3 regions of the Pedobacter sp. UYP1 genome follow, and region 3 is predicted to be linked to each of the others. Evidence: riboswitches for the same ligand, from Rfam matches in the RefSeq annotation. Region 3 holds a riboswitch; each other region holds the start of a gene.

Evidence for each region. A riboswitch is a leader RNA that binds a small molecule or an ion and turns the genes downstream of it on or off. The one in region 3 is predicted to bind S-adenosylmethionine.
Region 1: linked by a shared signal. The riboswitch ahead of ABIB30_RS01050 (SusC/RagA family TonB-linked outer membrane protein) and the one ahead of ABIB30_RS02165 (O-acetylhomoserine aminocarboxypropyltransferase/cysteine synthase family protein) in region 3 are both predicted to bind S-adenosylmethionine.
Region 2: linked by a shared signal. The riboswitch ahead of metH (methionine synthase) and the one ahead of ABIB30_RS02165 (O-acetylhomoserine aminocarboxypropyltransferase/cysteine synthase family protein) in region 3 are both predicted to bind S-adenosylmethionine.

Annotation. Positions count from the first base shown of each region.
Region 1 is NZ_JBEPPL010000001.1:239,423-249,360, reverse strand. It holds gene ABIB30_RS01060 (DUF1735 domain-containing protein) at 42-1,004, opposite strand; gene ABIB30_RS01055 (SusD/RagB family nutrient-binding outer membrane lipoprotein) at 1,028-2,623, opposite strand; gene ABIB30_RS01050 (SusC/RagA family TonB-linked outer membrane protein) at 2,633-5,731, opposite strand; SAM riboswitch class I at 6,196-6,295, opposite strand; gene ABIB30_RS01045 (redoxin domain-containing protein) at 6,440-7,570, opposite strand; gene ABIB30_RS01040 (DUF4303 domain-containing protein) at 8,706-9,239, opposite strand; gene ABIB30_RS01035 (fasciclin domain-containing protein) at 9,553-9,938, shown strand, end outside.
Region 2 is NZ_JBEPPL010000011.1:54,186-64,123, reverse strand. It holds gene metH (methionine synthase) at 1-2,996, opposite strand, end outside; SAM riboswitch class I at 3,112-3,221, opposite strand; gene ABIB30_RS19225 (Bax inhibitor-1/YccA family protein) at 3,473-4,222, opposite strand; gene ABIB30_RS19220 (hypothetical protein) at 4,273-4,842, opposite strand; gene murQ (N-acetylmuramic acid 6-phosphate etherase) at 4,850-5,656, opposite strand; gene ABIB30_RS19210 (S41 family peptidase) at 5,848-7,455, shown strand; gene der (ribosome biogenesis GTPase Der) at 7,542-8,843, opposite strand; gene era (GTPase Era) at 8,890-9,768, opposite strand; tRNA gene ABIB30_RS19195 (tRNA-Met) at 9,880-9,938, shown strand, end outside.
Region 3 is NZ_JBEPPL010000001.1:502,565-512,502, reverse strand. It holds gene ABIB30_RS02175 (homoserine dehydrogenase) at 1-726, opposite strand, end outside; gene ABIB30_RS02170 (homoserine O-acetyltransferase family protein) at 727-1,785, opposite strand; gene ABIB30_RS02165 (O-acetylhomoserine aminocarboxypropyltransferase/cysteine synthase family protein) at 1,814-3,124, opposite strand; SAM riboswitch class I at 3,379-3,491, opposite strand; gene ABIB30_RS02160 (trans-sulfuration enzyme family protein) at 3,647-4,762, opposite strand; gene ABIB30_RS02155 (hypothetical protein) at 4,826-5,317, shown strand; gene mqnE (aminofutalosine synthase MqnE) at 5,562-6,755, shown strand; gene ABIB30_RS02145 (histidine phosphatase family protein) at 6,755-7,369, shown strand; gene ABIB30_RS02140 (menaquinone biosynthetic enzyme MqnA/MqnD family protein) at 7,372-8,097, shown strand; gene mutS (DNA mismatch repair protein MutS) at 8,196-9,938, shown strand, end outside.

The DNA.
Region 1 (9,938 bases), 260 kb from region 3:
ACATCCGGAGGCCAAAAAATAGAGAGCTATTAATATAGAAATTATTGTTTTACCCATTTTTCATAAACTTGACGGCTCCAGCTTGACTGACCAGTACCACCTGAACCTATATATCCATAAGCCAGGTAAAATGTATTTTTCGAAGCATCATAAGAATTAGTATAGGTCGATGCTACCCATTGGCCCTGTCCCGGCTGATCTGCACTAGCCGGATTATTGCCCCAGCTTGAACTGGCTTCAGGATGATCTGCGGTCAAAAATCCAGAGTTTAAACCTGCAGGAGTTGCACCTGATGCTTTATACCCAGTTAGCTTTGAACCGTCAACAGTGAATTCTATAGCGTAATTTGAACTCCCTAAGTCTCCCAGTGCAGCGGATACACTTTGTTTGCCTGTTGTAGCTAGTTTTTTTACCAGGTTCAATGCTCTGCCAGCAGTAGGATGGAAGAACCACCCTGTAACTTTATAATCACCTTCATACGCGTTTTTAGCAACTACGCGATAGATTCCTGTGCTATAATTACCACTAACTACTCCGGCTGATGCAGTTCTTATGGTAACTCCCAACGCATACGATTTTGTAAAATCAAATTGACTCGTTTTTAGTTTGATCAGAAAAATTCCAATCTTAGTGCCCTTTGGTATAATTACATTGTTTGAAGTAACTGTATAAAGAGTTGCTGGAAGTGGCGTATAAGCGGTTTTTAAAGAGGTGTTATATTCCGTTACTGCATTGTTATTAATTTCAGTAGTGACTGTTACATCATTAGGAGTTCCATTTACGCCTGTATAATTGATCGTTATAGGGAAGTCAATTTCATCCTGCGCGGCAAAAGAAACCGTGGCAATTGAATAAATAGTTGAAGTTGTTCTTGCTGGCAAAGTCAGTTCAACTATTCCGCTGGAACCATTATCCTTAAACACACCTTCTTCTTTAGTGCAAGAAGATAGCATAACTGTGGCCAAAATCAACAGGCTTGTGTATTTGATTAAATATCTTTTCATTTTTTTATGTTTAAATAAGTTTATTAATTAAGATCCCAGAAAATCGGATTGGAAAATGCATTATTAATAACTGGAGTATTCGGATTCAGATTATATTCCGTTTGTGGATAAACGTCACGTACTGGCAATTTATCTGGTCTTGGAGACGCAGAGGAAATAGAAACAAATGTAGTTGTAGGAGAACCATTTGCCTGTATTTTAGGGTAGGTAGTTCTTCTGAAATCAGACCAGGATTCAAAGCCATTAATCGTATTGGAAGCGATATATTTCTGCGTAATAATTGCTTCCAGACGTTGCTCTTTACTGGATGCGAGATCATAATTGACCAGGTAATTGTTCTGATTTGCAAGTTGATATGCTTTTAAGTCAGTCGAAGGATTTTGTCCGTTTTCGATTGCATTATTTGCATTTGTTTCCAGATATTGATAGGAAGCCAATATTCCTTTGTCAAAGTTCGATTTGGCATCGCCTGATAAAACATGACCGTTTAATGCCGCTTCTGCCAGTAGAAAATAAATATCTGAGGCGAGAAAAACCGGCATGCCGAATGCACGGCCTTTCAGTACGCCAATTGTATTTGTTGCCGTTAAACCTGTACCAGTTCCTGTATACCATGCAGAATAAGTTGGAATTGCATTTGGGTTGTTTCTTTCGTCTCCAAGTTGTCCGGTTGGTGTGGCAGGAAAGTTCCTGTAAATCAACGATCCTCTTTTAGGATCGGTCAGTAATGGCCCATTATAAAAGGTATAGATATATTTAGAAGGAATATAATAAGTAGCTATACTGGTGGCTTCACCTGTTACTGAACTATGGTAAGAATTCCAGAAAGGGTTTTGTTTGGAAGACGCATTATAACCAGGGTTAACTATTGCATTTTCCAGCAAGAAACCTTCTGTAGAAAAGGTTGTGTAAGCTGCAGTGACAAAACTGCCTATGGATGAACCATCTGCACGAACCAGCAAACGAAGTTTAATATTATTAGCGAACTGTATCCATTTGGTTAAGTTCCCACCAAATAATACATCAGAACCGCCATTAAGCTCTGTAACAGTTGTTCCAGCATTAGGCGCATTCGTTTTAATTTTAGCGATGGCCTCATCTAGTTCTTTAACAAGGCTCTGATAAACAGTTGCAGCAGGATCGAATTTTGGGGATACATTTTCGGCTCCTGATAAGCCTTCGGTATAAGGGACATCTCCATAAGCGTCTACCAATCTTTGATAGTTAAACACTTTACCAATATGCGCTATAGCATTAAATAACGCAAGTTGAGGATCGTTCTGAGATTTAGAAATAATATATTGATAGTCTTTAAGATTCGTAAATACATTATCCCACAAGGCAGTATTCGAGGAAGAAGTAAAGTTGTAAGAATATATATCGTTAAAACCACTTACGCCTCTGCCTGGTAAATGATAACCAATCAAAATAGAGGCATAATTGTTATAGGTGAGCGTATTAGCAGCCGTTACAGTAATTGCATTAGGTAATATTAGTGCAGGCTGTATGTTAGAGCCAGTCGCACTGTTTGGGTTATTATTGATGTCAAGATCTTTTTTGCAAGCGCTGAGTAAGCTTAACAGGATCAGCAGGGTAAATATGTTGAGATATTTTTTCATGGTCTGTGGTTAAAGGGTTACGGATAGTGTGGCTCCAAAATATCTGGTAGGAGGGGTTTGATCCAGCGTGGATACACCAACTGCGTTATTGTTATTTGCACTGTAATCCGGATCTGTATATTCATTTGATTTTGGAACCCATAACAGCAGGTTACGGCCCTGAACACTTATAGTCACTGCTTTTACAGCTTTCATATTAGTCAAAAGACTTTTAGGCAAATTATAAGCTAAAGATACTTCTCTCCATTTCCAGTAATTTCCTGAATACACGTAATTACTTGATATACTTCTATTTGGAGCTCCACTGGTCCAGAAAGCTGTTCCTCCATCAGATGTAGTTATACTATTATTGGCGACATATTTACCAGTTGCAGGGTCAAGATAGGAGGAGTTTGGAAACACAAAACGTTCTCTGTTATAATATGCGCTTCTGGCAGATGCTCCGGCGAAATCCAGGTTATTACCTAATGATATTGCCGCTACTTTATAACCGCCTCTGTATTCAAAGAGTGAGGTTAAAGTAAAGTCTTTCCAGGAAACCTGAAGATCAAGTCCCAAGCGGTATTTTGGAGAAGTATTGCCCAGATTTTGAGTTGTAGGTGCTTTACCAGGATATCCTGTATTTGGATCAACGATAACACGGCCCTGGTCATCACGCAGATAATCAGTTACAATAATCGAATTGACTTGCTGGCCTTCGACCGCATAAATTACACTGCTTTTATTGATACTAATTGTTTTTAGGGTAGGATGCAGGGACTTCAGGAGGTTTTTATTGCTGGTAAAATTACCACCGACAACCAGTTTCCAGTCTTGTGTTCTGATTGGGGTGAAATGTAAGGTGGCTTCAAGACCTTTATTGGTAACTTCTCCTGTATTGATCAGGTAACTTGAAAAACCAGTAGAAATTGGAATACCTGCATAGATAGCCTGACCTTTAGTACTGGTATAGTAATAGCTTAAACTTGCATCTACACGATTGTCTAAAAGTCTGAAATCTGTTCCCAGCTCATAACCTGTAGTTGTTTCTGGTTTAAGGTCTTTAGACGCCAGTGTCCCATTTTGTGTAAAATAAGTACCATTAGAAAAGCCTGTTACTGAATCGAAAACAGGATCAAGAGCGTAAGGGTCTATATTGACTAATCCGGTTTTAGATACGGCACCTCTGATTTTAAGGTAATCAACAATTTTATTTTCTTTTAATTCGGGGAAAGCATCTGATACGACAAATGATAAATCAGCTGAAGGATAAAAAAACGACCTGTTATCTTTATTTAGTAACGAAGTCCAGTCATTTCTGCCACTTAAATGCAGATATAAATAGTTCTTGTAGCCCAGGGTCGCATCTGCCCAAAGTCCATATAGTTTACTTTTAGTATTCGATTCCGAAGGGATATCTACACCTGTGCGGTTACCGATGTTATACAAATCCGGAATCACCAATCCATTACCAATTAACCCAATGTCTTTAGAAGTCTTGTTCACTGAAGAAGCGCCTAATATTAAATTCAGCGAGAAATCTTTGACATCTTTTTTAATATTCACCAGGAAATCGTTGCTGAATCTTGAAGTCTGATCAGCATCATCACCTACAGAACCGGCAAAGTTTGTTTTACCTAAAGACTGAGAATAACTACTGTAAATACCTATCGCAGAATGCGACTTCTGTGTAAAGTACCTGTTTGATAAACCCGCACGATAAGTGAAGTTAAGCCATTGAAGTGGAGCCCAATTTAATTCTACTTTTCCTGTAAGATATGCGTTCTTTGATTTTTGACGTTGATTTGCAGCATCCCAATAAGGATTCAAATAAAAAGGGCTGTAAAAACCATCTAATGATGCATATTTATCATTTTGCCAATCTTTATAATTTAGTATAGGAATATTTGCCGGAACATTTACTAAATCAGCATAAACTGTGGCTGTTGCACTGGTAATATCATAATTGTTTTCTACATAATTGCTGGAATAACTTACGGTCAGGTTTGGAAGAATTTTTCGCGTTCCGTTAACTCTAAGAGAGAGCCTGTTAAATTTATCACCTGGCGTTGTTCCTGTGCCTTTCAAATACTGTCCGGCAAGATAGGTAGTAGATTTGCTATCTCCAGAAGATGCTGAGAAATCTGATTGATTGGTCACGCCTGTCTGCCAGAAATCTCTCCGGTCTGATCTTGCAGAATAAATAGCCTGTTGTTGTTCACCATTTGCCAATGGGAAACCTAATGGTTTTAAGCTTCCATCAAATGCAGGGCCGTATTGTTGATTCTCTGTAGGACTGAAAATTTGCCCGTCGGCAGTAGACCCGGCACCAAACCTGGTTTGAAGTTTAGGGTAGAAACTTACTTGTTCCAAAGTAGTTGTATTAGAGAAACGGATAATTGGTTTTCCTTCTTTACCTTTTTTAGTGGTCACAAGCAGCACTCCGTTAGAGGCTTCTGAACCATACAATGTAGCGCCGGCAGCACCATTTAAGACAGAAATTTCTTCTACATCTTCTGGATTGATATTGCCTAATATAGAACTGGGTACCACGACATTATCTACAACTACCAAAGCCGTATTGTCTCCTGTGAGTGAGCGGTTACCTCTTAAAACAAGCCTGTAGTTAGGGTTAACTCCGCTGGTAATTGCGTTTGCTTGTAACCCGGCAACTTTTCCGACCAGACCGCCTGCAATGGTAGGGGACTTACCCGCAGTCAGCTCTTCGCTGTTTATCCTTGTCGCAGTATACCCTTGTTCTTTGGGTTTACGAAGGATACCCCCAGCAGAAACAACAACTTCATTCAGATTGTTATCATCTGGTTTAAGGCTTACATCAGCAGTACTTTTTCCATTTAGTTTGAATTCGTGTTTCTGGAAACCTATAAAACTGATGAGCAGTATATCATCTGGTCCAGGGTTTTTAATAATAAATGAAAACTTTCCATCTGCACTAGTTACAGCACCCAGACCTGTGTTTTTTAGTTTGATACTTACGCCTGGTAATGGCAATCCATCTTCTTTAGAAGTTATTGTACCGGTTATTTTTCTTTCTTGTTGTGCTTGAGCAATATTTGATATTACAATTACGGACAGAAATATAAAGAGTTTGAGTAAATTCTTTCTCATTGCATAGTTTTAATAAAGTTTGGGGTATAGTCGTTCAGGTCAGTTTAGAAGACTAAATGACTGGGTTAATAAATCGGGAAATGTGCAGGTGCTAATTCAACTCCAAACAGTTATAAAGAGGACATGTTCTGATGAAAAGAATTTCCAGGGATATACAATTCTGAGTACAATAAGGTGTCAGGCAGGTAGTCGTAATTTTCATTATATTTGTTTGAGTGGTTTAAAACATTAATTCGCATTTGTGTTCGATGACCGTTATAACTCAATAAGGGGCGGGCTCTAACCGCTCCTTATTTTTTACGGTATTTTTTTGAAATTTTAAGAATTGTAATTTATTGCATAATGCTCCTTTCCTAAAAGAATTTATTTGTTAAACGTTAATTTTATTCTTCTCTCTATAAAGCCAATATGGTTTTATAGCTGAATCAGGAAGGGATGAATGCTTCATTGAATTGAATACTTCATACTTATCTTTATCACTTGTGTAATAAGGAATTAGCACCTTGTAAGAAACAGGTTGCTAAGACATCGATGGGCCTTTCCCTCCGTCTTTCTTGATAAGAATTATAATAATAAGAACTGCTTATAAAGCAAAAGTAGTCATAAATAATAAAAACTACTAATCTGGTATACTATTATTTTTAAATGGTCGTTATCTCTGTTTTTCTGTATAATCATTGTGTATTTATACAGAAAAACAGGAATATGCTATTTTGATTTTGCATCAAGTATCTCTGCAAGTTTCTTCTGAAGATCTTCTTCTCTTAAACCTTTAGCTATAATTTTTCCAGAAGGGTCAATCAGAAAATTAGCAGGTATCGATCTGATACCATAAAGTTTTGCTACTGCGTTATCCCAGAATTTTAAATCTGAAACATGAGTCCAGGTTAGCTTATCATCTTCGATTGCTTTTAACCAGGCTTCTTTTTTACCAGGCTGATCTAAGGAAACTCCTAATACTGTAAATCCTTTATCTTTATACTTATTATAGGCAACAACTACATTTGGATTCTCTCTTCTGCAGGGACCGCACCAGGAAGCCCAGAAGTCAACCAAAACATATTTTCCTTTAAAGTCAGCTAATTTTACAGGTTTATCATTTACATCATTCTGCGTAAAATCCAAGGCTTGCTGACCAATTTTCGTCTTTTTTGCAGCTTCAAAGAAACCTGCAATACTTTTCCCTGTACTGGTTTCACGAACTTTTGGTGAAAGCCCATTGTAAAGCTGTTCTGCTTCTGATTGTACTTTATCGTCTGTGGCTAATTGAGATAAGACAACGAGACTTACATAAGATGATGGGTTTTTACGGACGAAGTCCAGATAAATCGGGGTCAGGCCTTCTGAGATTTTATCATAACGATCAGAGAAATTTTCCACGAACGCTTTATCATTTTTTTGTTCTGGAGTGAACTTTGAATATTCTTCATTAAGTGTGTTCAGCTGATCCTGAATAGATTTAGAGTTTGCTTTTAGTTTACTGTTATCAGCATTGACTAAAGAACCACTCACAATAGCGTGTTTAAGAGAGTCTGCAGAAGTTACTTTAATATTTGCAGGCTCTATATAGAATGATAAGGCATCGCTTTTGGTTCCTTTAGTGGGAGACTTTTTATATAAGACACTTCTTACCGGATCTTTAATTTTGCCAGTGAAGGTAAAAACACCTTTCCCTGCAATTGCAGAATCCAGTATACTTTTTCCATCCGAATTATAAGACAGGAAAATTTTATCTCCTGGTAATAGTCCTTTTATTTCTCCCTTAATGCTGAATGGTTCCTGGGCAAATAAGGCGAATGGGAGCAGGGCTCCGGCGAGCAGTGTAGAAGTTTTTTTCATTTATGGTTGGTTTAACAGGATTAGTTCACAAAGATAAATAAAACACTACTATTTTAGTATACTTTATTTATAATAATATTTTTTACTCATTTATTGGGATCAAGTCATCAACTTGTGGATCAGGGATTAAATTTCAAGTTTTGGGTTTGATATTTTTTGAGTTCAAAGCTGCTGGTTACGATTTTTTAATAAGCTAATTGCTTCCTGATTTTATAGTTCAATTTATCCTTATTAAACGCTCCTGATTACTTTGATAAGAGATCGGTCAACCCTTCAGCGGAATTCTCAGGGGGAGGAAAGATCCTGATTTTTCCAGGCTTGCTACTTTGACGAAAGTTCTCTGATGCCTTTCGGTTTCCCATTGATTTTTTCATTGTGCCCGGTACAGAACTTTTGAAACAACCTGTACTCCAAACTGCTGCTTTAAAAATGAAATCGTTCAGGATTCCCTTTGAAAATTTACCCGTTAAACTTCCCATAATAAATAAATGCCTTTCCACCAATGTAAGCCATTAGCGTTAAAGATTATCCTGATACGTAAAAAATGTCCGCAATTGTCCGCAGCTGTCTGCAATTGTCCGCAGTTGTCCGTGGGTTAGTCAAAGGGAAAATTATAATTCCATTAATCTTCATCCGGTTATGCTTTGGTTGTGCCTGAGTGGTGGTCGGTGTAAGACCAAGCTATAAACGGCCTTTAAGCATGGATACTCTAAGCCATTTCAACTAGTTGTTTTGACCTGGACCTGCCATGCTCTCGCGTTACTTTAGCACTGCTCTTACCCTAACGAGTACTCGGACAGTACTCAGGCAGTACTCAGGCAGTACCCGGCCGATATAACTTTATTATTTAGCTATTTTGAATTTATTTACGAACAGCACGGCCTTGTTTCCACTGAGTCATTCCCATGCAAATTGAAAGTTTTCAGCGCAACTTCCAGAGGCATAAGAGCATCCGTGATCGTAAAGACTTTCTGTTTAGCGTGTCAAATTTATGCTTAAAAAAGAGCCTGCTCCACAAGTTTATGACTTGATCCATTTATTGTAAGATCCGGGCAAGAATTGCAATTATAAAAAAAGCCCTTTCACCATTGAAATCAATCATTGGCAAAAGAGCTTTCCTTTAATAAATTTACGATCAGGCTAAACTACTGAGTCTTAATTCCGCTTCATCCAAATCTTCATCATGATCTATACAGAATACTTTAAAATCTGGTGTCTTAGGTATTTTCTGAAATTCTTCTGACTTCGTAAATTCTATTAATGTTTTAGAAAAATGCAACAAAAGATTATCAGTTATTGCATTTTTCGGTTCCCCATCATCTTTGTCCTCATTTTCATCTTCTTCATCACCAAATAATTCATCCTCAGAAAGCACATACTGAGTTGAAAAAGATTGGTATTCCCAATCTCCGGTATTATATCTCAATTCATTAATCTGTTCTTCACTTTGATAAGAAGCTTTATACTTTCCACTTTGAGATTCTTGCAGGAGCGCTGAAAAAGCACTTTCTGTGTTAAAACACAGGTTTACCTCAGCATATTCTGCGTTACAGTCAAATGCAAATGCATAAAAAACTTCATTTGGGTGCTCCGCTAAAAAATTGCTTACTTCAGTTTTTGTGAAAGCCAGCAATTCTTCTTGTATTTTATTGTAATCTATTTCTTGCATAAGTTTAATTTTATATAAGCGTATATATTTTTAAACGATATATTTATTATTTTATGATACAAATCAAATAATAAATTGAGATATTAACTGCATCCTGTAAATTAACGTTATTTATAAGGAGTTATTCATAATGAATTGGTTATGGCGATATATTGCAACAGATATTCAAGCAGAATCTGGGCCTGAGGACCACCAAATATTACTTTTTATATTTTTAAATAGTTAATAATCTATTAGTTGTATTAATGTTTTGATCTTCTGAAAACCAATAGTATATCATCTGTCGTAAATGTGGTTAAATATCAAAACTCAGATGAAAAAAACATTTATATCAGCATTTGCTTTAGTAGCTATCGCATTTGCTTCACAAACACAAGTTCAGGCACAATCAAAAATGAGTATGTCTGGTGGTACTAAAATGGTGGGTGGTGCAGCAATGTATCCTACAAAAGATATCATTGATAATGCGGTAAACTCTAAAGATCATACCACATTGGTTGCCGCTGTTAAAGCTGCAGGTTTAGTGGAGACTTTAAAAGGAGCCGGTCCATTTACTGTATTCGCGCCAACTAATGAGGCTTTTGACAAATTACCAAAAGGTACAGTGGCTACATTAGTTAAACCTGAAAACAAAGCAGCATTAACTAAAATTCTTACCTACCATGTTGTTGCTGGTAAAATGGATAGTAAAGCCATTGC
Region 2 (9,938 bases), on a different contig from region 3:
AAACCGATAACTGCTTTAGCGGTCAGTAACTTTTCATCAACGATCTTTTGTAAAAGTACGCGGGCATCATCGTATAGTTTTTTTGCCTCTACGCCAACAGATTTGTCATTGAATATTTTTGGGTAACTGCCTCTTAATTCCCAGGTGTGGAAAAAAGGAGTCCAGTCAATATAAGGCACAAGGGTTTCCAGCGGGTAATCTTCGAATGTTTTAGTCCCGAGAAATTTAGGTGCAGGAGCTACAAGGGCAGGGTCAATCGTAAATTTATCGGTCCTTGCTTCTTCAATAGATTTGAAACGTTTATCATTGCGTTTATTCAAATGCGCTTCGCGTGCTTTATCATATTCCAGCCTGATATTATCAATATAACCACCGCGGGCTTCCGCGTTCATCAGAGTACTGCATACAGTCACACTTCTGGAGGCATCCAGCACGTGAATGGCTGGGCCCGAATAGTTCGGTGCTATTTTTACGGCAGCATGTATTCTGGAAGTGGTTGCGCCACCAATCAACAGGGGTACGGTAAAGCCTTCACGTTCCATCTCTTTGGCAAAGTGAACCATTTCATCCAGTGAAGGTGTAATCAGTCCGCTTAAACCAATAATATCTGCGTTAATTTCTTTGGCTTTTCTGATAATTTCCTGTGCAGGGACCATCACGCCTAAATCAACAATTTCAAAGTTGTTACAGGCCAATACCACGCCTACAATGTTTTTACCGATATCATGAACGTCACCTTTTACTGTGGCAAGTAAGATTCTGCCGGCCGAAGAGCTTTGGTCACCATCCGGGTTGTCCAGTTTCTCCTGCTCAATAAAGGGAAGCAGATAAGCTACAGCTTTCTTCATTACCCTGGCTGATTTTACGACCTGAGGGAGGAACATCTTTCCGGCACCGAATAAGTCACCTACGATATTCATTCCGTCCATTAGCGGACCTTCAATGACATGAATAGGGCGGTCGTATTGTTGTCTCGCTTCTTCTACATCGGCATCCAGGTATTCAATAATACCTTTGACCAAAGAGTGGGACAGACGGGATTCTACAGGTGCTTTTCTCCATTCTTCGTCTTTAACGAGTTCTTTTCCTTTAGATTTTACGGTTTCTGCAAAGTCTACCAGACGTTCTGTAGCATCTTCGCGGCGGTTTAATAAAACGTCTTCTACGCGTTCCAGTAACTCGGCAGGGATAGCTTCATAAACTTCCAGCATCCCGGCATTCACAATTCCCATATCCAGTCCGGCTTTAATGGCATGGAACAGAAAGGCAGAGTGCATAGCTTCACGTACGGTATTATTTCCTCTGAAAGAGAAAGATATATTGGATACACCACCACTTACTTTCGCATAGGGCAGGTTTTCTTTAATCCAGCGTGCTGCGTTGATAAAATCAACTGCATAGTTGTTGTGTTCTTCTAAACCGGTGGCTACGGTTAAGATATTCGGGTCGAAGATAATATCTTCTGCCGGGAAGCCAATTTCCTCTACCAGGATATCGTATGAGCGTTTACAGATTTCTTTTCTACGTTCAAAGTTATCTGCTTGTCCATTTTCATCAAAGGCCATCACTACGATTGCTGCACCGTAATTCATAATCTTACGGGCACTTTCACGGAATTTATCTTCTCCCTCTTTTAACGAAATGGAGTTGACAATCCCTTTTCCCTGTAAACATTTTAAACCGTTTTCAATGACACTCCATTTAGAGGAATCGACCATGATCGGCAGTTTGGAAATATCAGGTTCTGAAGCAATCAGGTTCAGGAATTTCGTCATTGCGGCTTCAGAGTCCAGCATCCCTTCGTCCATGTTCACGTCAATGACCTGCGCACCACCTTCTACTTGTTGCCTGGCAACGGCAAGTGCAGCTTCGTAGTCACCGCTTAAAATTAACTTGGAGAATTTTGGGGAGCCTGTGATATTAGTTCTTTCACCAATATTAACAAACATGCTTTCGGGCGTAATGGTTACGGGTTCAAGTCCGCTCAGGCGAAGGTAACGTGGTATTTCTGGTATTTGTCTTGGGGTAATATTTTTGGCTTTTGCGGCAATCGCTGCGATATGCTCTGGCGTAGTACCACAACAACCACCCACGATATTGACAAAACCGTGCTGAATAAAGTCTGAGACCAGTGACGCTGTTTCATTGGGCATTTCATCATAAGCGCCAAATTCATTCGGTAAACCTGCATTAGGGTATGCAGATACATAACAGGGTGCTTTAGCAGAGAGCTCTTCAATATGGGGCCTCATGTCTTTTGCACCCAATGCACAGTTAAAGCCTATGCTCAATGGGTTAGCATGAATGATTGAATTCAGGAAAGCTTCTACAGTCTGACCGGACAGTGTTCTGCCTGATGCATCTGTAATAGTTCCGGAAATCATAATCTCAATTTTACGCCCGATAACTTCTTCATATTTTTTGATTGCAAAGATTGCCGCCTTCGCATTTAAAGTATCAAAAATGGTCTCAATTAATAACAGGTCTGATCCGCCATCAACCAGTCCTCTGATTTGTTCGTAGTAAGCGTCAACTAGTTCATCAAAGGTTAAGGCTCTGTATCCCGGATCATTTACATCTGGTGAGATAGACAAGGTACGGTTGGTAGGGCCTACGGCACCTGCAACGAAACAAACGCGGTCTGGATTTGCGGCCATGAATTCATTGACTGCTTCTTTGGCTATTTTAGCACCTTCGAAACTCATTTCATAGTCAAGTTCTTCCATCTTATAATCCGCAAGAGAGATCCTTTGCGTACTAAAAGTGTTGGTCTCGATGATATCTGTTCCTGCTTTAAGATATTCGGTATGTATAGCTTTGATGATATCAGGACGGGTAATATTCAGCAGGTCATTATTTCCTTTGACGTCGCATGGATGATTCGCAAAGCGCTCTCCTCTGAAGTCTTCTTCAGTTAGGATATAGCGCTGGATCATGGTGCCCATTGCGCCATCGATGATTAGTATTCGTTTTTTAAGCTCTTCTCTTATGCTCATTATCTGTGTTGGATAGCCATTTGTCTGTATTCAAGCAACTAATGCGATGCCAGTATCTTGAAGACAGAAAATTTTATATAAAGGCCTAATCAGAAATCCGGTGTCGGATCGAATTAACTTATCTGTCAGGAACAGCCGAAACTGTTCGAGTAGAATGTAGCACCTTGTAAGCACAGGTTGCTAAGACTTCGTCGGGTCTAATCCCTCCGTCTTTCTTTATAAGCTCATACAAAAATGCAACAAAGAAAAATCATTTCCAAGCAAATAGAGTTTAAAGCATATAAAATTGCAAAAATCAGGCAAATGAACACATAGTACGGAACAATGTTCTGTGTGGTTAGCGTATTCTTCTATGGATGTAATTGAGAATAGTGCTAAAGATCAACAAAAAAAGGCCGGCCAGTGAAGTGCCCTTAATAAGTGTCTGACTTACTGAGGGCACTTCACTGGCCGGCTTTTTAACCAGGAATACTGGTTTATTTTCTTCCTCCGAATATTCTCAATAAGAAGATAAAGATATTCAGGAAGTCAAGGTATAGAGATAGGGCACCCATGATCGCTAATTTCTTAGTGTCATCAACAGCCATAGTACCACCGTTTTCTTCAATACCTGCCCCGATACGTTTCAATTTTTGAACGTCATAAGCAGTTAATGCAGTGAAAATCGCTACACCGAAGAAACTCATGATATAGTCAAAGCTTGAACTTTTCAGGAACATGTTCACTACACTGGCAATAACCAGTCCTACTACACCAATCATTAAGATTGATCCGAATTTACTTAAATCGGTGTTGGTGGTGTAACCCAGTACAGCCATTAAACCAAATATCCCTGCAGCAGCAGCAAAACAAGCTACTACTGAACTTGTTGTATAAATCAATAAGATAAAACTCAGACTGACACCGGTCAATACTGAATACAGAATAAATACGCCTAATAAAGCACTGTATGATAACTTACTCAGCCCTGCACTCATCAAAAGTACCAGTCCAAGCGGAGCAAACATAGCAACATAACCTATCATAGACATTTTACCTGTTTCCTGATTGATCAGGTAGCTTAACATTTCTGGCGTATTTGCCATGTAAACTGCAGCCAGTGTTGATAAACTCAACGCTACAAACATCCATAAAAACACGTTGGCAAAAAATTTCTTTGCAACTGTTCCTGTTTGGTTTTCCACAAATACTGATTGTTGTGACCAATTATTATTGTTGTTATCCATGTTATTTTAAAATTTAATTAAATATACGAATCTATTTGTATCAGCAAAAGCTATGCCCCTAGTCTTTTTGTCAGAATTTCTTCAACTTTATGGAAGATTTGAAGGGGTTTTGCTGTTCTCCATGCCAAATCGTCAAGTTCGCCACCAAAGTTGATATAGTAATCAATATTGCTGCTTCTGAATTCTTCAATTACATGCGGGTTGAAATTGAGTCCGGTGATCCATCCGTCTTCAACATCCTGGAACCATTCTTCATAATAGCTATCCTCTGAGGCGTGGAAATTAAGAATGTTTTCTCCAATCAGGATAAATTTGTTGATGCCTTCATCGATCATTAGTTCGAGAATTTCTCTTTTAAGCAGCATAATATCATTTCCTATGGCATCATTCCATTCACCGATAAATTCAATGATCGCATAATGATGGTCATAGTCCACAAACAGCACCTTAATATAAAGTGTATTGGAGCCAAAATCATCCCATTGCGGATGAATCAGGAAATTGTATAGCTGTTTATCGAAATAAAACTCAGAGTATTCGGTATTATAAAATGGTGACCGGGGGTCTTCCGCGGCTATATAGTCGTCACGCCAGCGGTAAAATGGTTCTATTTCGTGCATAATATTTTTATTTAGTACCGGCTTCCACAGCCTTTCTGACACTTCCGTAACGGATCAGCAGGTCTTCGGCTTTTTTATAGTCGATTTGTAGTTCATTCATGACCATTTGTGTACCTCTGTCAACGAGTTTATGATTCGTTAATTGCATGTCGACCATTCTGTTTCCTTTTACGCGGCCTAATCTGATCATAACAGTTGTACTCAGCATATTCAGGACTAGTTTCTGGGCTGTACCGGATTTCATCCGGGTGGATCCCGTTAAAAATTCCGGGCCTACGACAACTTCAACAGGGAAATCGCTGGCTTCGGCCACAGGGCCTCCTTCATTACAGATGATACAACCGGTGAGTACACCGTTTTCTCTTGCTCTTTTCAGTCCGCCTACCACATAAGGGGTAGTTCCTGATGCGGCAAGGCCAATCAGGCTGTCTTTTGCATTGATCGTAAATTCCTGCAGGTCTATCCAGGCCTGGGCATCGTCATCTTCTGCGTTTTCTACAGCGCGTCTGATTGCTTTATCTCCACCTGCAATAATCCCGACCACCTCATCAAAAGGCACGCCAAATGTAGGTGGACATTCTGAAGCATCAACTACGCCCAGTCTGCCGCTTGTACCTGCGCCGATATAGAATAACCTTCCTCCGCTTTTCATTCGCTCTGCTACAGCAGTAGCCAGTTTCTCAATTTGCGGGATCGCCTTTTCCACTGCCATGGGAACTGTTTTATCTTCGTTATTTATACCTTTCAGAATGTCAAGCACTTCCATCTGATCAATATTATTGTACTTCGATTCTTGTTCGGTGATCCGTATCATTTTATGTATTTTTTGTTAAAAATCGTCAATTTCTTTTTAACAGGGAAATATGAATGCATTTCGGACAGATTTACAGCTGAATATTTATAAACAAATGAGGATTATAATAAAATCTTAAACAATTACAATTCTAATGGGGTTAATAGGTTAATTAACAGCGTAATTTTATAGCTTTGTGCAACTGCTATTTCATGAAACCAACCACCCGCAAAAACCTGCTTGTCGCAATCACTTATTCTGTCACATTAATAGGTGGTATGTTTCTGGGTTACAAGTTTTTAAAGGATCAGGGGTTCACTTTCCAACGCAGTGTCCAGTTCGCGGATAAAAACTCAAATAAGGTAGATGAAATTATCAATCTGATCAACAGGAATTATGTGGATGAGATTAATGCGGATACTTTAAGTCACCTGGAGATCGATAGTTTATTACATCAGCTCGATCCCCATAGTGTTTATCTTCCTCCGGTCAAAGCAAATGCACAGTCAGATATGCTGGAAGGCAATTTTGAAGGGATCGGTATTGAGTATTATATTCTTAAAGATACGCTGCTGGTTACGAATGTGATCAAAGATGGCCCGGCTTCGGTTGCAGGATTAAAACTAGGGGATAAAATTTTAAAAATTGACAGTTTATTTGTCAGTGGTAAACACTTGACCAGAGATAAAATGATCGGGAAGATCAAGGGCAAAAAAGGGACTCCGGTTCAATTGGTAGTCTTGCATTCCGGATCGGCGCATCCTGTGATGTTAACTATTAAAAGGGGGAGAGTAAGTGTGAGCAGTATTGATGCTGCTTATATGATCAATGCGGATGCGGGGTATATCCGTATCAGTGAATTCGGGGCAAATACGGATAAGGATTTTATAGAATCTGTGAAAACACTGAAGGCTGCGGGAATGAAAAAACTGGTACTTGATCTGCGTGATAATGGCGGAGGTTATTTGACTGCAGCTACCGGACTGGCTAATCAGCTTCTTGCAGAAAATAAGCTGATTGTCTATACAGAGGGAAAACACGAACCGCGTACAGATTATATTGCAACAGGAGGAGGGGAGTTTGAAAATGGTAAACTTGCTGTGCTGATCAATGAGAATACGGCTTCTGCGAGTGAAATACTGGCAGGTGCTGTTCAGGATCTGGATAGGGGGATTATTATTGGACGCCGTTCATTTGGAAAGGGGCTGGTACAGGAGCAATTTCCTTTTGGGGATGGTTCTGCATTGAATCTAACCATTGCAAGGTATTATACACCTTTGGGCCGTAGTATTCAAAAGTCTTATAAAAAAGGATACACAGCCTATCAGAATGAAATCGATGACCGTTATAATGATGGCGAATTGACGGATAAACCTGTAGCTGCAAAAGATAGTTTGAGAAGAAATCTTGCTTTTACAACGGGTTCTGGTAAAAAAGTTTTTGCAGGTGGCGGCATTGAACCGGATATCTATGTGAAAATGGATACAACCGGAATGAATAAGTTTTATGGAACGCTTTTAACTAAAAAGGTTCTTTTTGATTATGTATTCGATGTTTTGGCGAATCGTTATAGTGCGGCTTACCTGGAGCAGAATTTAGCAGCTTTCAGTATCAGTGATATGGATTATAAAGACTTTGTGAAGTTTATACAGAGCAAAAATATTGTGATTGATCCCAGGCAGCTGGCTGCTGCAAAGCCGGTTATTTATAGTGACCTGAAGGCTTTACTGTGTAAGTATCATTTGGGGGAAGCGGGTTATTATAAGGCTTTAAACTTAAATGACAGTATGGTAAAGCAGGCGATATCGAGCATGCAATAAGGCTTGTCCGGCATTCAAAACTTACTTATTCAGGCATAAAAAAAGCGGTATTAAATCTAATACCGCTTGTTGATGATTTTCAGTTTCTATTTCTGTCTGAAGTAGATCTGGATTGGTGCTCCGCTAAAGTCGAAGTTTTCACGTAATTTATTCTCAATGAAACGTTTATACGGTTCTTTGATGTATTGAGGAAGGTTACAGAAGAAAGCAAACATTGGTGAGGTTGCATTGATTTGCGTCACATATTTTACTTTAATGTATTTTCCTTTTAATGCTGGTGGCGGATATTTTTCAATGATTGGCAGCATCACGTCGTTCAGTTTTGAGGTAGGAATTTTCTTTCCCCTGTTTTTGAACACTTCTAATGCTGTTTCAACTGCTTTGAAAATACGTTGTTTACTCAATACTGAAGTAAATACGATCGGAATATCTGTGAATGGTTGTAATTTAACACGGATTTGTTCTTCGAAAGCTTTCATAGTTTTATGATCTTTCTCTACCAAATCCCATTTGTTAACCAGAATTACGATACCTTTTTTGTTCTTCTCTGCTAAGTGGAAAATATTAACATCCTGAGACTCCAGCCCATCAACAGCGTCAATCATCAGCAATACTACATCAGCCTCTTCAAGAGCCTTAATGGTACGCATAACAGAATAAAACTCGATGTTCTCTTTTACTTTTGTTTTTTTACGAAGCCCTGCGGTGTCGATGAACATAAATTCATGTCCGAACTGATTGTAGTGAATATGGATGGAATCACGTGTTGTACCTGCAATTGGGGTAACGATGTTTCTATCCTGGCCCATTAAGGCGTTGATCAGGGAAGATTTACCCACATTTGGTCTGCCGACTATAGTCAGTTTTGGTAAAGCATTTTCTTCGACTACGTCATCTTCAAAATGTGAGATCACGTCATCCAGTAAGTCACCTGTACCTGAACCTGTCATCGAAGAGATTGAATAAATATCTCCAAGGCCAAATCCGTAGAATACAGCTGCATCATTTTCTAATGAAGTATTGTCTACTTTATTTACGACAATGAAAACCGGTTTTTTACTACGGCGTAATAGCTGTGCTATTTCATCATCTAAATCTGTAATTCCAGTGATTACGTCAACCATAAACAGGATAACGGAAGCTTCTTCGATCGCGATAACTACTTGTTCACGGATTGCCGCTTCAAATAGGTCTTCAGAATTTGCTACATAACCTCCTGTGTCAATTACAGTAAATTGTTTGTGTGTCCATTCAGCAACGCCATAATGGCGATCGCGTGTTACACCACTGAAATCATCAACAATTGCTTTACGACTTTCAGTTAAGCGATTAAAAAGGGTAGATTTGCCTACGTTTGGTCTTCCGACGATTGCGATAATGTTACTCATGTGTTTTGTGAATTGTATTAATTATTAAGGGGTTGCAAAGGTAGGTTTAATTTTCGTACCCGAAACTTTTTAAATAGTTCTTTTTACTACGCCAGTCCGGAAGTACCTTTACGAAGGTTTCAAGGAAGACTTTCTGATCTAAAAATTTCTCAATATCCTTGCGTGCTTCAGTACCAACCTTTTTCAGCATAGCGCCACCTTTACCAATCAGAATGTTTTTCTGAGAATCGCGTTCTACAATGATCTCTGCACTGATCCTGGTAATTTTCTCTTCTTCTTTGAAAGAAGTGATCACTACTTCTGTACTGTAAGGGATTTCTTTCTGGTAATTGTTGAAGATTTTCTCTCTGATAATCTCAGAAACAAAGAAACGTTGTGTCTTGTCTGTCAGGTCACCTTTATCATAGTAGGGTGGGTGTACGGGAAGGTATTCTAAGATTCTTTCCATAATTCCATCCAGGTTATATTTATGTAAGGCGGAGATTGCATAAATATGTTTAGGTTTTAACAGTTCCTGCCAGTAGGCTTGTTTCTCTTCTACCTGCTCCTGGGTTGCACCGTCAATTTTGTTGATCAGTACAATCATAGGGATAGTGGTATTGATTATTTTTTCCAGTACATCATTTTCATCATGTTGTTCATTGATGTCTGTAACGAATAAAATTAAATCTGCATCACTTAATGCGCCTTTGACAAAATTCATCATTGAATCCTGTAGTCCATAACGGGGTTTTATGATGCCGGGTGTGTCTGAAAAAACAATTTGTGAATCTTCTTCATTGACAATTCCAAGAATACGGTGACGGGTAGTTTGGGCCTTCGGAGTGATGATCGATAGCTTCTCCCCCACCAGGGCATTCATTAACGTGGATTTACCAACATTTGGCTTTCCTATTATGCTTACAAAACCTGCTTTATGCGACATTGAATTTTTTTTAAAATAAATTTGCATTGCAAAGAAACGAAATATATCTTTGCAGACCAATTTAAAACAAAGGAAGATTTAATCTTTTATAGTTTTCAATTGTAAATATAGTGCGGGGTGGAGCAGTTGGTAGCTCGTCGGGCTCATAACCCGAAGGTCATCAGTTCGAG
Region 3 (9,938 bases):
TGTAGGTACTAATTTAATCTTGTAATTTTTTTCTCTTGCATATTGAATATCCTGCTCTGATAAATTCTGGATACCAACATTCAGAATCTTATCGGGGTCAATAAATAATCCATAAGCATGGGCTGTTGCAATGGCCAGTTTAAACTTGGGGTCATAGCCGCCAACATCCATAATAGGATCAGTTTCTGCGAAACCAAGTTCCTGAGCTTGTTTTAATGCCACGTCATAAGGCATGTTTTCATTGAATATTTTAGAAAGAATGTAGTTCGATGAACCATTAAAGATTCCGCTTATTCCGTGCAGCAACTCATTGTCATAATATTCTTCCAGGTTTCTGATGATTGGAATACTCCCACATACTGCACCTTCATAAAGTAAAGAAGCGCCGTATTTTGCTTGTAATTCTACTAATTCTGCTAAATGATTGGCAATCATCTTTTTATTAGCAGAGACTACATGTTTTCCACTGGTTAATGCTTTTTTTGCAATGGCAAACGCCGCATCTGCGTCATCTATTAGTTCAACAATCGTGTTAATCTCCGGATTATTTAAAATCTCATCATGATCTGTAGTGAATAGTCCGGCATCCAGACTACGTTTCTTATCCGGATTTTTGATGGCTATTTTAATAATTTCCAGGTTTAAATCCTGGCCACGGATAATGTCATGTAGTCCCTGTCCCACAACTCCAAAACCGAATATTCCAATTTTAAGTTTCTTGCTCATTTATGCTGTTTTATGCAGTTTAACAATTTTTTTATTGACACTTTCTTTTAAGAAATTGCCGATGATATTAGTAAGTATGTCTGTTTCAATTAAGAATCCATCATGGCCATAAGCTGAATTGATACTGTGGAATTCAGCTCCTGGTATGTGTTTGGCTAAAAATTCCTGTTCCACCAAGGGAAAAAGGAAGTCATTTTCAATTCCGATCACCAAGGTGTTGGACTTGATAGTTTTCAGCGCATCAATAACGCTTTTTCTTCCTCTGCCTACATTGTGGCTGTCCATTGCTTTGCTTAAATACCAATAGCTATAGGCATTGTACCTTTTGCAAAGCTTTTCTCCCTGGTAATTCTGATAAGAAGAGGCACGGAAGCCGTCAGTTTTCTCATTAACACTTTCCAGTTGTGTTGCATTATAGGCTTCGTAGGTTCGGTAAGAGAGCAACGCAATGCTTCTTGCTGCTTTCAAGCCTTTCAAACCACCGTCAGGTTGTTGTGCATAAAAGCTACGGTCGGTACTGATGGCCAGGCGCTGGCTTTCGTTGAATGCGATCCCCCATGGAGAATGATAAGCATTGGTTGCCACAAGAATCAGGTTTTCTATTTTGTTGCTTTCCATAATTGCCCATTCACTAGCCTGCTGGCCACCTAAGGACCCACCGATCAATACGCGGATTTTTTGAATGCCTAAATGTTCGGCAAGTAATTGATGCCCGTGAACCAAATCTCTGATGGTAAACTCAGGGAATGATAAATAGTATGGATTTCCTGTCACTGGGTTTATGCTCAGTGGGTTTGTGCTTCCATAATGTGAACCGATAACCGTTGCACAAATGATAAAATGCTCTTCTGGATTAAATAAGTTCTTTTCTCCAAAGAGGCCTTTCCACCAATCCAGGACATCTGCATTGGCGGTTAGTGCGTGACATGCCCAGATCACATTGTCTTTGCTGGCATTTAGCTTTCCAAAAGTCTGATAGCTAATTTGTATCCCGCGCAATTTTTTTCCGTTCTCCAGTTTAAATTGCTTTGGGTAATTATATAGGTGTGTTGATGACATTTTATTTCTATCTTTTTTAAGCTTAAAGCTATTTTCCTGACGACAACTTTTCAAAAGCTTGTTCGAAATCGGCTTTGATGTCATCGATGTGTTCAATTCCTACAGATACTCTAAGTAATTGAGGTGTAATCCCGGCAGCTGCTTGTTCTGCATCACTTAATTGCTGATGGGTAGTTGCTGATGGTTGTATGATCAGTGTTTTGGCGTCACCTACGTTGGCCAGATGGCTAACGAGTTGCAGTTCGTTTACAAACTGTACTGCTTGTTCTTTTCCGCCGTGCAGTTCGAATGACAGCACTGCGCCAAATCCATTCTTTAAATATTTCTTTGCGTTTTGATGGTAAGGGCTGCTTTCCAGTCCTGGGTAAAATACTTGACTCACGGCTTCATGGTTTTCCAGCCAGGTTGCCAGCGCTAAAGCATTGTCAACGTGTCTTTGAACGCGCAGGGATAAGGTTTCCAGTCCCTGAATTAAAAGAAAGGAGTTGAATGGGGAGATAGCAGGGCCGAAGTCTCTTAATCCTTCTACTCTTGCACGGATGATAAACTGAATATTTCCAAAGTCACTTCCAATTCCGAATACATCGTTGAAGACCAGCCCGTGATAACCTTCGGAAGGGGAGGTGAACTGTTTAAATTTACCATTTCCCCAGTTATAGGTTCCGCCATCTATAATTACGCCACCAATGCTTGTGCCGTGTCCGCCAATCCATTTGGTAGCAGATTGTACGACGATGTGCGCACCATGTTCCAAAGGTTTAAATAAATAGCCTGCTGCACCGAAGGTATTGTCTACGATTAAAGGAAGATCATATTTTTGAGCAATCAGGGAAAGCTTTTCGAAATCAGGAATGCTGAAAGATGGGTTGCCAATACTTTCCAGGTAAATTGCTTTGGTGTTTTTATCGATTTTAGCTTCGAAATCTTGTGTGTTATCGCTTTCAGCAAATCTTACTTCTATACCTAAACGTTTAAAAGCAACTTTAAACTGATTGTAGCTACCTCCATATAAATGAGGAGAAGAGACAAAATTATCGCCGGCTTCCAGAATATTGTTTAAGGCAATAAACTGAGCTGCCTGTCCTGAAGCTACTGCCAGTCCCGCAACACCGCCTTCAAGTGCTGCTACACGTTTCTCGAAAACGTCTGTTGTTGGGTTCATTAAGCGGGTGTAAATATTACCGAATTCTTTTAATGCAAAGAGGTTTGCACCATGTTCGGCGCTTTTAAATCCGTAAGAAGTAGTTTGATAAATCGGCACTGCTCTTGAACCTGTTGTAGGGTCAATTTCCTGACCTGCATGAAGTTGTAGTGTTTCGAATCTATAATTAGCTGACATGATTTCGCTGGTTTAAAATGAATAAAATGGATTTTTATAGACAGATACGGGATTTAATGCGATTGCAGAATCCGTATAAGGGATTGCATACCTTTGAAAAAAGGCCTTCCGGTTGAACTAAAACTAATTTTACGTGGAAGATTGTTTTTAGCCGATGCAACAACACATACTTGCAATAGTTTGCAGGTGTTGGGTCGTGTAAGAAACAGGGTCGCCTGATTGCGATAGTTGGTGGTTAATTTTCATTTTGTCTTAATTTATCTTTCCAGAAAGCACTATGCAAACTGGTCAGGAATTGGCACCTTCTCCATTTGGGAGGGTTGCCAGTGGGTCACGGAGCCTGTCTCTCGCCACTTCTTTATAAATCAAACCCAGATTGCGGGTTGACTTGAATAGCTTTCACTATATAATTACAAATGTAGCGTATTTGTGTCTACTTCCAAAATAATATTCTGAAAAATAATTAATATGCTGTTTTTAAGTCATTTAAATTGAATAATCTTTACTGTTCTTGTGGGTTATTCAGACCAAAGCCTGCTCCAGATCGGCAATCAGGTCGTCGATATGCTCTAGTCCAACAGATATCCGAATTAAATTCTGTGGTGTTTTAGTGCCGGGCCCTTCTACGGAGGCTCTGTGTTCAATCAGACTTTCCACACCGCCAAGGCTTGTGGCCTGTGCAAACAACTTGACTTTATTTACTACCTTTTTTGCATTTTCAGCATCGCCCTTAACTAATATAGATAACATGCCGCCGAAAGCACTCATTTGTTTTTTAGCAATTTCATGTTGCGGATGTGAAGGCAGGCCGGGATAATATACCGCCTCAACTTTTGGGTGTGCAGCGAGGTGTTTAGCTAGTGCCATACCATTCTCTGCGTGTCCACGCATTCTGTATGGTAATGTCTTGATACTTCTTAAGAGCAAAAAGCAATCAAAAGGAGAGGGTACTGCGCCTCCGATTTGCTGAATATTCCTGATTTTATCCCAAAACTCATTTTTAATAGCTGTGATCAGGATGCCTCCCAATACGTCACTATGGCCTCCAATGTATTTTGTAGAAGAATGCATCACGATATCTGCTCCTGACAGGATTGGATTCTGGAAACATGGGGAGGCAAATGTACTGTCGCAGGCAAAAATGAGCTGGTGTTTTTTAGCTATAACGGCAATTGCTGCAAGATCGGTGATTTTTAACAGGGGGTTTGAAGGTGTTTCTACCCAGATCATCACAGTATTACTTTTAATATAACTTTCTAGTGTGGCTGTGGTAGTCAGGTCAATAAAATCTATGGTCAGGATACCTTCAAAGATAGATTGCAGTTGTTTTTTAAATCCCCAGTACATGTCGTCTGGTGCGATAATATGACTGCCAGGAGCTAAGGCCTGAAAAAGGGTCATTCCAGCTGTATTTCCAGAAGAAAAAGCACAGGCATCTGCACCTTTTTCCAGATCGGCCATTACTTTTTCCAGTGCAGAACGATTGGGATTGCTGACGCGGCTATACATATGTCCGCCTGGGTAGCCACCTTCTTCGTCTCTGAAAAATGTGGTGGAAAGGCTAATGGGAGGGGTTACATCCCCTGTGGTACTGCGAGTTAAATTTCCGGCATGTATAGCAATGGTTTCAGTCTGCATAGAATTTAGGTTTTCGGGTTTTTTTGGCAGGATTTGTGTAAGCTGTTTTCGAAAATACAAGATATGAAAAGAATATTATTTATAGCAGCCATTTTATGTAGTTCATTGATGGTTTTACAAGGCTGTTCACCTAAGGGTGCATCTGCTGGTGCTAGTTTAAAGAGAGGAAATGTGTCTGGAAATTGGGTACTGAATGACGTCACTTTTGATGGCGTTCCTGCAATGAACGTAAAATCTCTTTTTAGTGAAGCTTCGTACAAATGTTTTATTGGTAGTACCTGGAAATTAACAAACAGTGGAAATGGTTCTTATATGCTACCTGGAACTGCTGATTGTCCAACAAGAACGCAAAGTATTTTCTGGTCAGTAAGTACTGCAGACCAAACTTTCCAGTTTAAGAAATTATATGAAGGTGATAAAGCTAAAAATGTAACAGAAGGCTACAGATTAATTCTTTCTGAAGCAACGGGAGATCGTCTGGTATTGAAATCACCTGTAGATTATGGAAAAAATCCAGCCTATATTATCCTGAACTTTACAAAAGCAATGAAATAGGTTTTCAATCAAACATAACACCTTTAAGCTGCCTCTTCTAAACAAGATGCAGCTTTTTTTATGCGCTGAAGCTGGGTCTGAAAGTGTCAGTCAACTAGCAGTTCAGGCTAGCTTTTACAGGCAGTTTAGTGTAGTCTCTCTATGCAGTTCCGGGTAGCTTTTACATAAAGCTGACAGCTTAAAAGTATTGTTACGCCTTGTTATGTCGATTTTATCTTACTTTTGAGCTATAAATCAATCAAAGATGGATACGACTGCAAAGCTTACTTTTATACTGGACAATGCCGATTTATCTCAGGAACTGAGAGGGATAGCGTTAAAAGTCCAGCAAAAGGAAAGGATCACTTTCGATGAAGGTGTTTACTTATATGAACATGCTGAACTGGGTTTTTTAGGTGTTTTAGCAAATTATATCAGGGAACAGAAGCATGGGGACAAGACTTACTTCAACCGGAATTTTCATATTGAACCTACTAATGTTTGTATCTATACCTGCAATTTCTGTTCTTATTCGCGTCTGATTAAGAATAAAGAAGACGGTTGGGAAATGAGTGTAGACGGGATGATGGATATCCTGAAGAAATATGATAATGAGCCGGTAACTGAAGTACATGTTACGGGTGGGGTAGTACCGAAGCAAAATCTGGAATTCTATGCTGATTTCTTCAGGAGTGTAAAAGCACACCGTCCTTCTCTGCATATTAAAGCATTGACACCGGTTGAGTGTTATTATATCTTTAAAAAGGCAAAACTTAGCCATTATGATGGTTTGAAATATTTCAAAGAGGCCGGTCTGGATTCAATGCCAGGTGGTGGTGCAGAAATTTTCCATCCTGAGGTAAGAGAAAAGATAGCGAATGATAAATGTACGGCTGAACAATGGCTTGACATTCATGAGCAGGCACATAAATTAGGTTTAAAAACTAATGCGACTATGTTATATGGTCATATTGAAGAATTTAAACATAGGGTTGACCACATGGAACGTTTGCGCCAGTTGCAAGATAAAACAGGTGGTTTCCAGGCGTTTATTCCGCTTAAGTTCAGAAATCAGAATAATCAGATGGAAAATGTTCCTGAGGTTTCTGTGGTAGAGGATTTAAGAAATTATGCGATTGCACGTATCTACCTTGATAACTTTGATCATATCAAAGCTTATTGGGCAATGATCAGCCGTCAGACTGCTCAGTTATCTTTAAACTTTGGGGTAGATGATATTGATGGTACGCTGGATGATACGACAAAGATTTATTCGATGGCGGGTGCTGAAGAACAGACTCCTGGTATGAGTACGCGTGAGTTGGCTAATTTGATTAAACAGGTGAACCGTCAGCCGATAGAAAGAGATACCTTTTATAATGTAGTGACAGATTATACAGATTTTGTTTTTGAGGAAGATGTGAAGCCTCAGTATTATAAGCTCCCGGTGATTAATTAATGGATAAAGAAATATATATCATCCGCCATGGCGAGACGGAGTTGAATAAACAAGGAATTATACAGGGCAGAGGCATAGATAGCGATTTGAATGCTACTGGCAGAGCTCAGGCTGCTGCATTTTATAAGTTATACAAAGATGTCCCTTTTGATAAGGTTTATACTTCAGTGCTTAAACGTACGCAGCAAACTGTTCAGCAGTTTATTGATGCGGGACTTCCCTGGGAGAAACATACGGAGCTGGATGAGCTTGCCTGGGGAGAGTTTGAAGGGCAGCATACGAGTGAACTGGTTATCGGAGCTTTCAAAGATATCACTGAAAAGTGGCAGGCAGGAGATTATGATGCGCATTTTGCAGGTGGCGAAAGCCCGGCAGATGTAGCGATCAGGTTAAAAGAAATTGTTGAGGTCATTAAGTCCAGAACAGCCGAAAAGCTGATCTTGATTTGTATGCATGGACGTTCCTTACGCTTGCTGATGTGTTTGTTGACGAATAAGCCTTTGTCTGAAATGTATGATTTTCCGCATCAGAATACAGGTCTTTACAGACTTGATTTAACGGGTGATACCTTTACGGTTCTGACCCAGAACAATACCGACCATTTAAACGTATAACATTGAATAAGATCAGAATTTCTGCTGTTGCCTATACCAATACCAAGCCTTTTATTTATGGAATCAATCATTCCGAAGTATTAAACCAAATAGATTTAAGTTTAGATATTCCTTCAGATTGTGCTGCCAAGTTAATTGATGGTACTGTTGATGTGGGTTTGATCCCTGTTGCGGCGATTCCGCATGTGCCGAATGCAAATATTATCTCTGATTACTGTATCGGATCTGTAGGCGCTGTAAACTCTGTATTTATATTTAGTAATGTTCCTGTGACTGAAATCAGGACTTTGCGTTTGGATAGTCATTCCAGAACTTCTAATAATTTAGCTAAAGTGTTGCTGAAATTCCATTTTAAGCAGGAAGTAAGCTATACCACAGACGTCAATGCGCAAACTGATGCGATCGTTTTAATAGGTGACCGGACTTTTGGTAAAAAGGACGATTATGCCTTTGCTTACGATATGGGAGAGGAGTGGATGAATTTTACGGGTCTTCCTTTTGTATATGCGGCCTGGGTAGCAAATAAAGTTATTCCTGAAGCCTTTATAAATGAGTTCAATACAGCTTTGAAAGCTGGGCTGGAAGCCAGAAAAGAATTACTGAAAACATTACCGGTAAATCCTGTTTTTGATCTGGATGATTACCTGATGCATAAGCTGGATTTTGAGCTGACTGTTCAGAAAAGAGAAGCCTTATCATTGTTTTTATCCTATATAGAACAGTTGTAGGTCATATTAGTGGTGATTCTTCCTCCTTATTTTTCAAAAAAAAACCTAAAGCTAATCCTTAGATAGTATATTTACATTTTTGTAACGTAACATATATTTTGGCTAAAGATAAGACGAAAGAAACACCATTAATGCAACAGCACAGTGCGATCAAGGCAAAGTATCCTGGTGCATTATTATTGTTTAGGGTTGGGGATTTTTATGAGACATTTGGCGAAGATGCCATTAAAACTTCTCAGATACTGGGTATTGTTTTAACAAGGAGGGCAAACGGAACAGCTGCTTATATAGAGCTTGCTGGTTTTCCGCATCATTCGCTGGATACTTACCTCTCTAAATTAGTCCGTGCAGGTCAGCGGGTGGCAATTTGTGATCAGCTGGAAGATCCTAAAACGACTAAGACTATTGTTAAACGCGGGGTTACCGAATTGGTGACACCGGGAGTGGCTTATAATGATAATATTCTTAGCCAGAAATCCAATAATTATTTAGGCGCAGTATACTTTGATAAGTCAATGATTGGCGTCTCATTTCTGGATATTTCCACAGGTGAGTTCCATGTTGCACAGGGGAATGCGGAGTATATAGATAAGCTTTTGCAAGGCTTTAAGCCGACTGAGGTTATCTTTCAAAAAAGTAAACGTCAGGAATTTTTTGAGTTATTCGGTGATAAGTTCTATACTTTCCCAATGGATGACTGGGCTTTTACTACTGATTATGCCAACGAAACTTTAAATAAACATTTTGAAGTGAGTTCCTTAAAGGGTTTTGGTGTAGACAAGATTCAAACTGGTATTATTGCTGCGGGTATTGTATTACATTACCTGAATGAAACTGAACACCGGAATTTAAAGCATATCACAGCTATCTCCCGCCTGGAAGAGGATAATTATATGTGGCTGGATCGTTTTACAGTCCGCAATCTTGAATTGGTGAGTTCTGCCAATGAAAATGCAATGACGCTTTTCAATGTGCTGGATCAGACTTCAACTCCTATGGGGGCCAGGATGCTTCATAAATGGATTGTGATGCCGTTAAAGGAAATCAAACCGATTCAGGAACGCTTAGGTACAGTTGAGTTCATGGTAGCGCATGAAGGCTTGATCGAAGAATTTTTAACACATATTAAGTTGATTGGTGACCTGGAAAGGTTGATTTCTAAAGTTGGATTGCAGAAATGCGGGCCAAGAGAGTTAAGTCAGCTTAAAAAGGCATTATACCATATTGAAGAAATAAAGGATACGGCGCTGACTTCGGATAATCCGTACCTGATTCAGCTTGCAGAGCAATTGGATCCTTGTGTGAGTATCCGTGAGAAATTACAAAGAGAACTTCAGGAAGATCCGCCAGCTTTATTAATCAAAGGAAATGTAATTGCGGATGGGATTGATGAAGAGCTGGACAGGCTCCGTCAGATTTCATCGGGTGGAAAAGACTTTCTGGTAGAAATTCAGAAGCGGGAAGCTGCAAAAACTGGTATTCCTTCGCTGAAGATATCATTTAATAACGTTTTCGGTTATTATCTGGAAGTAACTCATACGCATAAAGATAAAGTGCCTGCAGAATGGAGCCGTAAACAGACGCTTGTGAATGCGGAAAGATATATTACTCCGGAACTTAAAGAGTACGAAGAACAGATTTTAGGGGCGGAAGATAAGATACAGCAGATAGAAGTAAGACTTTATGAGGCATTGATGCAACAGGTAGCTGCGTATATCAGGCCGATTCAGTTGAATGCTTTCCTTGTCGCACAACTTGATGTTTTGTTATGTTTTGCGCAGTTAGCGATTAAAAATCATTACGTTAAGCCGGTAATGAATGTTTCCAAAGTACTTGATATT